One region of the Streptomyces sp. NPDC018000 genome, then DNA from elsewhere that is predicted to be linked to it. Evidence: predicted binding sites of a transcription regulator. Region 1 holds the regulator's gene; each other region holds the start of a gene.
The links. Region 1 encodes HrcA, which represses chaperone genes, less so after heat shock. Its sites were predicted from a motif close to TTNGCACTCNGNNNNNCNGAGTGCNAA; they were not measured.

Region 1 (2,200 bases):
GTCCTTGGTGGTGCCGAACGCGGCCTCGGCGAGATCGATCTCCAGCCGGATCATCGCGTCCTGGCCGCGCCGGGTGCGCGAACGGGGTCCGCGCTGCGACGACGTACCGAAGAACGCGTCCATGATGTCGGAGAAGTTGCCGAAGCCACCCTGTCCGAATCCGCCCGCACCACCGCCGCCTCCGGAGGCGGACAGCGGGTCGCCGCCGAGGTCGTAGACCTGCTTCTTCTGCGGGTCCGACAGCACCTCGTAGGCGGCGTTGATCTCCTTGAACCGCTCCTGGGTCTTCGGATCGGGGTTCACATCCGGATGCAGCTCGCGGGCGAGCCGACGGAATGCCTTCTTGATCTCGTCCTGAGATGCGTCGCGGCGCACGCCGAGTACGGCGTAGTAGTCCGTGGCCACTTACGACTCCGCCAGGATCTGTCCGACGTAACGTGCCACTGCGCGTACCGCTCCCATCGTTCCGGGGTAGTCCATGCGGGTCGGTCCGACCACGCCGAGTTTGGCGACTGCCTCGTCGCCCGAACCGTAGCCGACCGCGACGACGGACGTGGAGTTGAGCCCCTCGTGGGCGTTCTCGTGCCCGATCCGTACGGTCATGCCCGAGTCCTTGGCCTCGCCGAGCAGCTTCAGCAGCACGACCTGCTCCTCCAGTGCCTCCAGCACCGGCCGGATCATCACAGGGAAGTCGTGCCCGAAGCGGGTGAGGTTGGAGGTGCCGCCGATCATCAGCCGCTCCTCCGTCTCCTCGACGAGGGTTTCGAGCAGGGTGGAGAGCACGGTGGACACGGTTCCCCGGTCCTCGCTCTCGAAGGATTCCGGCAGATCCTGCACCAGCTGCGGGACGTCCGTGAAACGGCGTCCGACGACCCGGCTGTTGAGCCGGGCCCGCAGATCGGCGAGAGAGGTCTCGCCGAACGGAGCGGGGCAGTCGATCATGCGCTGCTCGACCCGGCCGGTGTCCGTGATCAGTACGAGCATCAGCCGGGCGGCTGCCAGCGACAGCAGCTCCACATGCCGAACCGTCGACCGGGTCAGCGAGGGGTACTGCACGACGGCGACCTGCCGGGTCAGCTGCGCCAGCAGCCGTACGGTGCGGCCCACGACATCGTCGAGGTCGACCGCGCCGTCGAGGAAATTGTGAATGGCACGGCGTTCCGGCGACGAGAGGGGCTTGACGCCCGCAAGCTTGTCGACGAAGAGCCGGTACCCCTTGTCCGTCGGGATGCGTCCCGCACTGGTGTGGGGCTGGGCGATGAAGCCCTCGTCCTCCAGCACCGCCATGTCGTTGCGGACGGTGGCCGGGGAGACCCCCAGCTTGTGCCGCTCGGTGAGCGCCTTGGAGCCCACGGGCTCCTCGGTGCCGACATAGTCCTGGACGATGGCGCGCAGCACTTCGAGTCTGCGTTCGCTGAGCATCGCGCACACCTCCAGCTGTCTTTCCTCGGTGGTTCTCGGGCCGTTCCTGCTTCATCCCCAGGAATCCCCCTGGCACTCGGTCCTCACGAGTGCCAGCAATCCCCCGCCCAGTGTACGGCGGCCGAGTGGGGACCTAGCAAGGGCGACCGGCCACCCTACTGCGAGACTGCGCAGGTCGTTGCGGATAGCGTCGCGGTATGGACGCCTCTTGGGAAGAGTTCGGCTGGGAGCGACTTGGTCACGGAGTGGGCCGACGTCGCCTGCCCGGATGGGATGCGACAGTCGCACTGGTGGTCGGAGCGGATGGAGTACTGCTCTACGACACCGGATCAACGCTGCGCGAAGGCGCGGAGATTCGGGCCCAGGCACAGGCCCTGCTGGGCCGGAAGGTGACGCATATCGCACTCAGCCACCCCCATTTCGACCACGTGCTGGGCACTGCCGCGTTCTCCGGCACCCAGGTGTACGGAGCGGCCGGCATGGCCGGGCTGCTGAAGCGCGAGGCGGACGATCTGCGCGCCTCCGCCGTACGCCACGGAGTGTCCGCACACGATGCGGCCGAGGCCGCCGAGGCGCTGGTGGCGCCGCACCACGAGGTGTGCGACGAGTGGACGCTCGATCTGGGCGGCGGCCGTCAGGTGCTGCTGGCGAATGTGGGCCCCGCCCACAGCGGCCACGATCTGGCGGTGCTCGTCCCCGGCTCCCCCGCGGTGGTGCTCTGCGGCGACCTGGTCGAGGAGTCCGGCGAACCGCAGGCGGGACGGGACGCCGTCCCGTC
Region 2 (2,200 bases), on a different contig from region 1:
GACGCCGGACGGCGCCGGAATCTCGATCATCCCGGCCGTCGCGGGCGGTTGCTGACCGTCCGTCCGATCTCATGGCGTTATCGGAATTGCCCCCTCCGCGAGAGAAGCGGAGGGGGCAATTCTGCATGGTTGAGCGCGGTACAGTGTGGGAAGTTCCCCCAGCTGCTCGTGCCGCCCGCATATGAGAATGCGCCGGGTCACGACAAGAAGCAGCCAAAGTGGTGGATCTCCTTGCGCCAAAAGTCGCCTTTGCCCGGCCCGACTTGCCCTGGAATCGCATGAATCCCTCATATTCGGGCGTTCGGTGCTGCCCAGATTTCTCGTCCGATTGACCTGTTGCAGAGGGCAGTTGGACAGATACATTCGGCCGCGGTCGACGCGCTTCCGGCGCACGCACCCTCTCCTGTCGGAGGGTGAGTTCTGACCCGGGTCCGCGAAGTGCGGTCCTGCGCAAGGGCCAGTAATAGGGGAGTTAGGCATGGCTCAGGGCACCGTCAAGTGGTTCAACGCGGAGAAGGGGTACGGCTTCATCGCGGTCGACGGTGGTGCGGATGTTTTCGTCCACTACAGCGCGATCCAGATGGACGGGTACCGCACCCTCGAAGAGGGTCAGCGAGTTGAATTCGAGATCTCGCAGGGCCAGAAGGGGCCGCAGGCGGACATGGTCAAGCTCGCCGTCGGCTGAGCTCGACGCGGTCGGCCAACGACACTACTCACGCACGGAGGGCCCGTACCCCAGGGGTACGGGCCCTCCGCGCGTCCGCAGTCAGGTCGCCCGGCCGCCACCCCTCAGCGAGCCTTCTTCGAAGGCGCTTGCACTCTGGGGGGTCGAGTGCTAATCATTGGCGTTAGCACTCTCCAGGTGAGAGTGACAGAACTTGGACCGGGCCGGTGAGGCCCGCAGGTCCGGTGGGGCAAGGAACCACCGGTCACGCAGGCCGTCCGTCGCGGGCGCCACTCGGTCCGGAGAAATCCACCCCTGTCCGGGAGGACCACTTCACATGGCCAAGATCATCGCGTTCGACGAGGAGGCCCGGCGCGGTCTCGAGCGCGGCATGAACCAGCTCGCCGACGCCGTCAAGGTCACCCTTGGCCCCAAGGGTCGCAACGTCGTCCTTGAGAAGAAGTGGGGCGCCCCCACGATCACCAACGATGGTGTTTCCATCGCCAAGGAGATCGAGCTGGAGGACCCGTACGAGAAGATCGGTGCGGAGCTGGTCAAGGAGGTCGCCAAGAAGACGGACGACGTCGCCGGCGACGGTACGACCACCGCCACCGTTCTCGCCCAGGCTCTCGTCCGCGAGGGCCTTCGCAACGTCGCCGCGGGTGCCAACCCGATGGCCCTCAAGCGGGGCATCGAGAAGGCCGTCGAGGCCGTCTCCGCCGCCCTCCTGGAGCAGGCCAAGGACGTGGAGACCAAGGAGCAGATCGCTTCGACCGCCTCCATCTCCGCCGCCGACACCCAGATCGGCGAGCTCATCGCCGAGGCCATGGACAAGGTCGGCAAGGAAGGCGTCATCACCGTCGAGGAGTCCCAGACCTTCGGTCTGGAGCTGGAGCTCACCGAGGGTATGCGCTTCGACAAGGGCTACATCTCGGCGTACTTCGCCACCGACATGGAGCGCATGGAGTCGTCCCTCGACGACCCGTACATCCTGATCGTGAACTCCAAGGTCAGCAACGTGAAGGACCTCCTTCCGCTGCTGGAGAAGGTCATGCAGTCCGGCAAGCCGCTGCTGATCATCGCCGAGGACGTCGAGGGCGAGGCCCTGTCGACCCTGGTCGTCAACAAGATCCGTGGCACCTTCAAGTCCGTTGCCGTCAAGGCCCCGGGCTTCGGTGACCGCCGCAAGGCCATGCTCGGCGACATCGCCATCCTCACCGGTGGCACCGTCATCTCCGAGGAGGTCGGCCTCAAGCTGGAGAACGCCGGTCTCGACCTGCTCGGCCGCGCCCGCAAGGTCGTCATCACCAAGGACGAGACCACGATCGTCGACGGTGCCGGTGACAGCGACCAGGTTCAGGGTCGCGTCAACCAGATCCGTGCCGAGATCGAGAACTCCGACTCGGACTACGACCGCGAGAAGCTCCAGGAGCGCCTCGCGAAGCTGGCCGGCGGCGTGGCCGTCATCAAGGCCGGTGCCGCGACCGAGGTCGAGCTCAAGGAGCGCAAGCACCGCATCGAGGACGCGGTGCGCAA
Region 3 (2,200 bases), 610 kb from region 1:
GGCGGCCGGCTCGACGACGGCGACGAGCTCCGGGCCCGGCCCGCCGCCGGCCCCCCGGGTGGTCCCGGACAGTGGGCCGGCCAGGGCGGCGCACCCGCCGGGGCCCGTGAGAACGCGAGGTTCAGCCCGGCCGTACGGGCGGCCCTCGCCAAGAAGTGGGGGCTGGGCAGACCACCCCTGATCGCACCCCCGCCGCCTGCGGTGAAGCCGCACATCACCACCCGCGAGGGGTTCGAGGTCAAGGGCGGCGACGACTCGCTGCCGCCGGTCTTCACCACCGTCCCGACCAAGGACCGGATCGTCTTCCTGACGATGGACGACGGTGCCGAGAAGGACCCCGAACTGCTGCAGATGATGGACGAGCTGGACATCCCGTACAGCGCGTTCCTCAGCGACTACCTGGTGCGCGACAGCTACGGGTACTTCCTGGAGATGCAGCGGCTGGGCGTCGGCCTCAACAACCACACGCTCAACCACCGCTACCTGCCCGGGCTCTCGTACGCCGAGCAGAAGCGCGAGATCTGCGACCAGCAGGCCATCATCGAGGAGCAGTACGGGCCGCGGCCCACCCTCTTCCGCCCGCCGTACGGCAGCTACAACGGGGACACGCTCCGCATCGCGAAGTCCTGCGGCATCAAGGCCGTGCCGCTCTGGAACGCGGAGGCGTTCCCGGACCGCATGGAGTGGCGCGAGGCGGACCAGGACCTGCACCCCGGCGACATCATCCTCACGCACTTCCGGGGCCGGAAGGACTGGGGCGGCAGCATGGCCGACCTGGTCCGGGCAGTAATGAAGACCATCACGGACAAGGGGTACGCCGTGGCCCGGCTGGAGGACTACGTATGAGAAGGGTGCACCGGCTGCTCGCCGGACTGCTGACAGCCGGTGCGCTGCTGACCGCCACCGCCGGGTGCGCGCAGTCGGTCGACCCGATCGAACGGCTGGGCCGCAAGGCCGCACAGAAGGTGACCCGCCCGCGGCCGGCACCCGCGGCCGGCCCGCGGGCCCATCCGCGCGGAGATCACGGGGCGTCCGGGTCGCCGGTCGTCATCGCCTGCCGTCAGCTGCCGGAGCCCCGGCACTCGCGGTTGTCGCCACCGCTGAGGCACTGGCGGCCGGACCGAACGGGATCGTACGAAGGAGTGGAATCCGGCACCGGGTGCGAGCGGCGGTAGTCCGCGAGCGCGGCCGACATGACGCCACGACTGGATGAATTGGCACTCCGCTTGACCGAGTGCTAATCCCGGTCATAGTCTCGGTGCTGGCACTCACCACTGGAGAGTGCCAGCAGTACTGTGCGACTGGCAGGTCCGGCACCCGCGACGACGGATCCACCTGGTCGCCACCCAAAGACTCTTAACCCCGTGAGATCTCCGAAGGGGGAGACCGGATCGTGTCGACCGCCAGCTCCAAGGTTGCGATCAAGCCGCTCGAGGACCGCATTGTGGTCCAGCCGCTCGACGCCGAGCAGACCACGGCCTCCGGCCTGGTCATTCCGGACACCGCCAAGGAGAAGCCCCAGGAGGGCGTCGTCCTGGCCGTGGGCCCGGGCCGCTTCGAGAACGGCGAGCGCCTTCCGCTCGACGTCAACACCGGCGACGTCGTGCTGTACAGCAAGTACGGCGGCACCGAGGTGAAGTACAACGGCGAGGAGTACCTCGTCCTCTCGGCTCGCGACGTGCTCGCGATCGTCGAGAAGTAATTCACCCACGTTTGCTTCTGTTCTGCGCCCCTGGCCCCCTGCGAACAACCAGCCGGGCGGTCAGGGGCGCAGTTCATTTGAGAGGAAGACTCAGCTGCCATGGCGAAGATTCTGAAGTTCGACGAGGACGCCCGTCGCGCCCTTGAGCGCGGCGTCAACAAGCTTGCCGACACGGTCAAGGTGACGATCGGCCCCAAGGGCCGCAACGTCGTCATCGACAAGAAGTTCGGCGCTCCCACCATCACCAACGACGGTGTCACCATCGCGCGCGAGGTCGAGCTCGACGACCCGTACGAGAACCTCGGCGCCCAGCTGGTGAAGGAGGTGGCGACCAAGACCAACGACGTCGCGGGTGACGGTACGACCACCGCCACCGTGCTGGCCCAGGCGCTCGTCCGCGAGGGTCTGCGCAACGTTGCCGCGGGTGCTTCCCCGGCCGCCCTGAAGAAGGGCATCGACGCCGCGGTCAAGGCCGTGTCCGAGGAGCTCCTCGCGACC

Region 2: a site for HrcA is predicted at 813-839, ahead of groL (chaperonin GroEL). Genes of this name have one in related genera too.
Region 3: a site for HrcA is predicted at 1,215-1,241, ahead of groES (co-chaperone GroES). Genes of this name have one in related genera too.

What each region holds. Positions count from the first base shown of each region.
Region 1 covers NZ_JBIRGM010000001.1:845,834-848,033, reverse strand. Annotated here, with positions in the region: gene dnaJ (molecular chaperone DnaJ) at 1-405, opposite strand, end outside; gene hrcA (heat-inducible transcriptional repressor HrcA) at 406-1,422, opposite strand; gene ACH4EW_RS04000 (MBL fold metallo-hydrolase) at 1,620-2,200, shown strand, end outside.
Region 2 covers NZ_JBIRGM010000007.1:142,820-145,019, forward strand. Annotated here, with positions in the region: gene ACH4EW_RS18430 (MoaD/ThiS family protein) at 1-55, shown strand, start outside; gene ACH4EW_RS18435 (cold-shock protein) at 479-685, shown strand; gene groL (chaperonin GroEL) at 1,002-2,200, shown strand, end outside.
Region 3 covers NZ_JBIRGM010000001.1:235,225-237,424, forward strand. Annotated here, with positions in the region: gene ACH4EW_RS01225 (polysaccharide deacetylase family protein) at 1-846, shown strand, start outside; gene ACH4EW_RS01230 (hypothetical protein) at 843-1,175, shown strand; gene groES (co-chaperone GroES) at 1,394-1,702, shown strand; gene groL (chaperonin GroEL) at 1,802-2,200, shown strand, end outside.